Regions from separate parts of the Sinomonas sp. T428B genome, predicted to be linked through region 1. Evidence: predicted binding sites of a transcription regulator. Region 1 holds the regulator's gene; the other holds the start of a gene.

Region 1 (3,399 bases):
AGCCCTGTCGCCCGTGGCGAGGTCCGCGAGGACCGCCGAGAGCGGCTCGGCCGCCTCCTCGTGCAGGACGACGGCGAGCCTCGCCGCACCGATCCGCTCCGCCAGCGCGGCGCCGTCGTGCGCCCGCTCCACGACCGGCACGCTCGCTCGCCGCGCCTGCTTCGCGGCCGCGAACACGACCGAGCGCCACTTCGCGAGCGACTTCTCGGCGCGCTCGCCCTTCCAGCGGACGATCGAGCGCTCGGCCTGCCAGGGGATCACGGCGTCGACGCCGAGCTCGGTGGCCGTCTCGGCGGCGAGCTCGTCGCGGTCGCCCTTCGCGAGGGCCTGGACGAGGACCAGCCGGTACGGGAGGGCCGGCTCGCGCCCGACCCGCTCGACGGCGACCACGAGCTCGGATCCCACGGCGCTCTCGACGGTGCCCACGGCACGGACGCCGGCGCCGTCGGCCAGGTCCACGCCCTCGCCCGGGGCGAGCCGCTTCACCGTCGCGGCATGCCGGCCCTCGGCGCCGCCGACGGTGACGAGCGTCCCCGGCTCGGCGCCGTCGAGCGCCCCTTCCGGGACGTAGAAGAGCGGGCGGGACATCGTCAGAGGTTGCCGAGCTTGTCGCGCAGCTTGGCGAAGACCCCGCCCGTGCCCACGAGCTTGCCCTCGCCGACCTGCTCGCCGCGCAGCTTGGCGAACTGGCGCAGGAGCTCCTCCTGCTCGGGATCGAGGCGCGTGGGCGTCTCGACGCGGATCTGCACGAGCAGGTCGCCGCGACCGCCGCCGCGAAGGCGGGCGGCGCCGAGGCCAGGCAGGGTGACGACGTCGCCGGACTGGGTGCCCGGGCGCAGCGAGATGGCCTGCTCGCCGTCGAACGTGTCGAGGGTCATCTCGGCGCCGAGGGCGGCCGCCGTCATGGGCACGCTGAGCGTCGCGTGCAGCTGGTCCCCCTCGCGCGTGAACGTGCTGTGGCTCGCCACGCGGATCTCGACGTAGAGGTCGCCCGAGGGGCCGCCGGCCGTGCCGGCCTCGCCCTGGCCCGAGAGCTGGATGCGCGTGCCGGTCGAGACGCCCGCCGGGATCTTGACGGTGAGCGAGCGCCGGCTGCGCACGCGGCCCTCGCCGCCGCACTCGTTGCAGGGGGTCGGGATCTCGGTGCCGAAGCCCTGGCACGAGGGGCACGTGGCCATGGTCATGACCTGGCCCAGGATCGAACGGACGGGCCGCTGGATGTGCCCGCTGCCGTGGCATACGCCGCAGCGCACTGGCTCCGTGCCGGGCTCGCAGCAGGAGCCCTCGCAGCGGCCGCAGAGCACGGCCGTGTCGACCTCGATCTTCTTGTTGACGCCGAACACGGCGTCACGCAGCTCGATCCGGACCGCGATGAGCGCGTCCTGGCCGCGTCGGGTGCGCGAGGCCGGGCCCGCCTGCCCCCCGGCCGCCCCGCCGAAGAACGTCTCGAAGATGTCCTGGAAGGCGAAGCCGGAGCCGTTGTACGCGCCGCCGAACCCGTTGTCGTTGCCGTTCTCGTTGCCCGTCGTGTCGTAGATGCGCCGCTTCTGCGGGTCGGCGAGCACCTCGTAGGCGTGCGTGACGGCCTTGAACCGGTCCGCCGCCTCCTCGCCGGGATTGACGTCGGGGTGGAGCTTGCGGGCCAGCTTCCGGTAGGCCTTCTTGATCTCCTCGGCGCTCGCGTCAGACGGGACGCCCAGGGTTTCGTAGTGGCTGCTCACGGTCTTCTTTCTCTAGCTTCCTCTAGCTTCCGGCCAGGATCTTCGACAGGTAGCGGGCCACGGCCCGCACCGCCGCCATCGTGGCCGGGTAGTCCATGCGGGTCGGGCCCAGCACGCCGATCTTCGGCCCGTCCGTGCGCCCGTAGCCGGTGGCGACCACGGACGTCTCGATGAGCCCGTCGTAGGGGTTCTCGCGGCCGATCGTGACGGTCACGCCGCGCGGGTCGCTCGCCATCTCGGAGAGCAGCCGCAGCAGGACGACCTGCTCCTCGAGGGCCTCGAGGACCGGCGAGATGCTCTGCAGGAAGTCGCTGTTGGACCGGGCCAGGTAGGCGGTGCCCGCCATGACCATGCGGTCCTCGCGGGTCGAGGCGGCCAGGACCGAGAGGCCGCGCACGAGCTCGGCGGCCAGGGGCTGGTCGTGCGGCGGGAGTGCGTCGACGACGGCGCCGAGGGTCGCGTCGAGGTTGACGACCGAGGTCCCGGCGGCGCCCTCGATGAAGCGGTCGCGCAGGTACGAAAGCCGGTCCCGGTCGACCTCCTCGACGACGCTGTGGACGCGCTGCTCGACGGTGCCCGTGTCGGCGATCAGCACGAGCAGCACCTCGTGCGGCGCGAGGGCGACGGCCTCGATGTGGCGCACGCGGGCCCGCCCCAGCTGCGGGTACTGCACGACGGCGACCTGGTTCGTCAGCTGCGACAGGAGCCGGACGGTGCGCTCGAGCACGTCGTCGAGGTCGTCGGCGCCGTCGAGGAGCGTGTGGATCGCCTGCTTCTCCGCCGGGGAGAGCGGGCGCACGGCCGTGAGGTGGTCGACGAAGACGCGGTAGCCCTTGTCGGTGGGCACGCGTCCGGCGCTCGTGTGCGGGGCTACGATGAGCCCCTCGTCCTCGAGGGCGGCCATGTCGTTGCGGATCGTGGCGCTCGAGACGCCGAGCCCGTGGCGCTCCACGAGCGCCTTCGAGCCGACCGGCTCGCGGAAGTGCACGTAGTCTTCCACAATGGCGCGCAGCACTTCGAGCTTGCGCGGCTCGTTCATCCTCTCACCCCTTACGCCGTTCAGCGCCCGGCAATTGTTAGCACTCCCTGAGACCAAGTGCTAAGTCTATTATGCCCGCGGGCGCCCGTCCCGCAGCTGCTGGGGCACACGCCGTCGGCCGCCACGGCGAGGTTCCCGGGCCGCCGGGCCGGAGCCCATAGCATGATCACGCCGCCCGTGCGGGCGGCGCCGCCTGCGCCAGCGCGGCGGGAGCGAGGAAGGCCGGTGCGCGTGGAGCGGATGTCGTACGACTCATGGGGGCCCGCGGACCTCGCGGCGCCCCCGAAGCGCGAGCTGCCCGTTGTGCCGGTCGAGCTCGGCCTCGTGCTCGAGGACGCCGAGAGCGGCTGGGTCGGCGCCGTGATCCGGGTCGAGAAGTCCGGCGGCATGCACGTCATGAGCCTCGAGGACCGCCGGGGTCGCTCGCGCTCGTTCCAGCTCGGCTTCGGTTTCCTGCTCGACGGACGCCCGGTCCGCATCGGCCCGCCGGCGCCCCGCGCCGCTGCCGCCGCGCCGACGCGGACGGCCTCCGGGTCGGTGAGGGTCGAGGGGCTGCGCGCGCAGGTCGCCAAGGCGAGCAGGATCTGGGTCGAGGGCAAGCACGACGCCGAGCTGGTCGAGAAGGTCTGGGGCGACGAC
Region 2 (3,399 bases), 750 kb from region 1:
CGAGCCGCTCCTGGAGCTTCTCGCGGTCCCAGTCGGAGTCCGTGCGGGCCAGCTCGGCGCGCAGCTGCGCGACGCGGCCCTCGACGTCCTCGGCCGAGCCGGCGCCGTCGACGATCGTGGTCGTGTCCTTCGTGACCGTGATGCGGCGGGCCGTGCCGAGCTGCTCGAGCCCGACCTGGTCCAGGCTCAGGCCGACCTCCGGGGAGACGACCTGGGCGCCGGTGAGGGTCGCGATGTCCTGGAGCATGGCCTTGCGGCGGTCGCCGAAGCCCGGGGCCTTGACGGCCACGACGTTGAGCGTGCCGCGGATCTTGTTCACGATGAGCGTCGAGAGCGCCTCGCCCTCGACGTCCTCGGCGATGATGAAGAGCGGCTTCGAGGCCGAGAGGGCCTTCTCGAGCACCGGGAGGAACTCCTGCAGCGAGGAGATCTTGCCCTGGTTGATGAGGATGAGCGCGTCCTCGAGGACGGCCTCCTGGCGCTCCGCATCGGTGACGAAGTACGGAGACAGGTAGCCCTTGTCGAACTGCATGCCCTCGGTGAGCACGAGCTCGGTCTGGGTGGTCGAGGACTCCTCGATCGTGATCACGCCGTCCTGGCCGACCTTGTCGAAGGCCTCGGCGAGCAGGTCGCCGATCTCCTCGGACTGGGCCGAGATGGCGGCCACGTTGGCGACCTGGCGGCCGGAGACCTCGCTCGCGTTCTCCGCGAGGCGGCCGACGACGGCCTCGACGGCCGCCTCGATGCCGCGCTTGATCTCGCCCGGGGCGGCGCCGGCGGCCACGTTGCGCAGGCCCTCCTTGACCAGGGCCTGGGCGAGGACGGTCGCCGTCGTCGTGCCGTCGCCGGCGACGTCGTTGGTCTTGGTCGCGACCTCCTTGGCGAGCTGGGCGCCGAGGTTCTCGTACGGGTCCTCGAGCTCGACCTCGCGGGCGATCGTGACGCCGTCGTTCGTGATGGTGGGCGCGCCCCACTTCTTGTCGAGGACGACGTTGCGGCCGCGCGGGCCGAGCGTGACCTTGACGGTGTTGGCGAGCTTGTCGACGCCGGCCTCGAGGGCCTTGCGGGCGTCGTCGTTGAATGCGAGCTGCTTAGCCATTCGCTTCTCCTTCTGTGCAACGCGCGACACCCCGGCCGCACTGGGCGGCCGGGGTGTCGCGCACGGCGCTACTTGACGACGATCGCGAGGACGTCGCGGGCGGAGAGCACGAGGTACTCGGCGCCGCCGGTCTTGACCTCGGTGCCGCCGTACTTGGAGTAGAGGACGACGTCGCCGACCGTGACGTCGACCGGGACGCGGTTGCCGTTGTCATCGACGCGGCCGGGGCCGACGGCGACAACCTCGCCCTCCTGCGGCTTCTCCTTGGCGGTGTCCGGGATGACGAGGCCGGAAGCCGTGGTCTGCTCCGCTTCGAGCGGCTTGACGACGATGCGATCCTCGAGGGGCTTGATGGAGACCGACACGGATCTCTCCTTTTCATGAACGGGTTCACGGGTAGGGAGCCGGGCAAGCAACCGTCGTCGCGGGTGCCGGGAGCGTGCCTGACATGGTTAGCACTCGACGGTGCCGAGTGCTACTGCGACTCTAGTGAGCGGGCTGGCACTCGGTCAAGGCGAGTGCCAAGGGTGTCGCTCCGGGCGCTGCCGCTCGCGCTAGTCCCGGGTGAGTTCGTCGAAGCTCAGGCCGCCGCCGTCGTCGTCCGCGTCCCGGCCGCGCGTCGCGTACATCGCGACGGCGGCACCCACGACGGCGATCGCGCCCAGCACGAGCCCGATGATCGCGGCGACCTTGGCACCCGCGTACTGGTCGCGGAGCGCGGCGGCCTCGGGCGTCGGGTCGCTGATGCTCTTCCCGCCGACGGAGTACACCGTCGCGGTGAACGCGTCAAGGCCCAGGACGACGGCGAAGAGCAGGCCCGCGACGACCACGACGACGACGCCCACGATCAGGACGGGGCGCGCGAGCTGGGCGAGGCCCCTTCCACCATGCGCGGACGGGGGGACAGTCGGGGTCGTCTCCATGCTGTCAACCCTATCGAACTACGCTGGATGCATGGCCCACGACGAGAACGCCCCGGACCAGCTCGCACCCCTCCTGACCTCCGAGGGGTGGGACCTGCTCAACTCGCTCGGGCCCTACCGCGAGGAGGACGCGCTCACGCTCGGCTCCCGGCTGCGCAAGGAGGGCCACTCCTCCGAGCTCGTCGCCGCCGTCCTGAGCCAGGCCCGGCTCCGCGCCCGCGCCGCGACGAAGTTCGGCGAGTTCGCGTCGCAGATGCTCTTCACCCGGGCGGGGCTCGAGCAGGCCACGCGGCTCTCGGTCGCGGCGCGGCACGCACGCCGGTTCGTCGACGCCGGAGTGCGGCACGTCGCGGACCTCGGCTGCGGGCTCGGCGCGGACGCCCTCGCGATGGCCTCCCTCGACCTGGAGGTCACCGCCGTCGAGGTCGACGAGGCGACGGCGGCGTGCGCGACCGTCAACCTCATGCCGTTCCCGGAGGCCCGCGTCGTGCACGCCGACGCCCAGTCGGTGCCGCTCGAGGGGGTCGACGGCGTGTGGCTCGACCCCGCGCGGCGCGAGACGTCGAGCTCGGGGACGCGCAGGATCTGGGACCCCGAGGCGTTCTCGCCGCCGCTGTCCTTCGTCGAGTCGCTCGCTGCGCGCGGGCTGCCCGTCGGGGTCAAGCTCGGGCCCGGGCTGCCGCACGAGTCCGTCCCGGCCGGGTGCGAGGCGCAATGGGTCTCGGTCGACGGCGACGTGGCCGAGGTCGCGCTCTACTTCAACGCCCTTCGGCGCCCGACCGTGCGCCGAGCGGCCCTCGTGCTCGGGCACGGTAGCGCGGCCGAGCTCGTGGCCGAGACGGACTTCGGCGGCGGCGCGCAGCCGCACGTGGGGCCGTTCGAGGGCTACCTGTACGAGCCCGACGGCGCCGTGATCCGGGCCGGGCTCGTGGCCGAGTTCGCCGAGCGGATCGGCGGGCACCTCTTAGACCCGCACATCGCGTACGTGTGCGCGCCTGAGCTCGTCGAGACGCCGTTCGCGCGGGCCTACAAGGTCCTCGAGGTCCGCCCGTACCACGTCAAGGCCCTGCGCGCGTGGGTGCGGGAGCAGGGCATCGGCGTGCTCGAGATCAAGAAGCGCGGCGCCGCCGTCACGCCCGACGAGCTGCGGAAGGTGCTCCTTGCCGGGCAGAAGAAGGACGCGACCGGCAAGGCGACCCTCGTGCTGACCCGGATCGGCGAGCACCGGGTCGCCGCGGTCGTCGAGCCCGCCTGAGATCCGGGGTCACCTCCCTGCGATGCGGGGTCACCTCCCAACGATGCGGGGTCACCTCTCTGCGATGCGGGGTCAGTGTGACCCCGCATCCCTGAAAGGTGACCCCGCAACGTTGAGACGTG

What was found. The regulator HrcA, encoded in region 1, represses chaperone genes, less so after heat shock. The targets are predictions, from matches to a motif close to TTNGCACTCGNNNNNNNCGAGTGCNAA.
Region 2: a site for HrcA is predicted at 1,598-1,624, ahead of groES (co-chaperone GroES). Genes of this name have one in related genera too.

Annotation. Positions count from the first base shown of each region.
Region 1 is NZ_JBRAZR010000001.1:1,996,046-1,999,444, forward strand. It holds gene ACUYMY_RS09200 (16S rRNA (uracil(1498)-N(3))-methyltransferase) at 1-588, opposite strand, end outside; gene dnaJ (molecular chaperone DnaJ) at 591-1,721, opposite strand; gene hrcA (heat-inducible transcriptional repressor HrcA) at 1,744-2,760, opposite strand; gene ACUYMY_RS09215 (DUF3097 domain-containing protein) at 3,001-3,399, shown strand, end outside.
Region 2 is NZ_JBRAZR010000001.1:2,745,824-2,749,222, forward strand. It holds gene groL (chaperonin GroEL) at 1-1,099, opposite strand, end outside; gene groES (co-chaperone GroES) at 1,168-1,464, opposite strand; gene ACUYMY_RS12685 (hypothetical protein) at 1,654-2,022, opposite strand; gene ACUYMY_RS12690 (class I SAM-dependent methyltransferase) at 2,054-3,277, shown strand.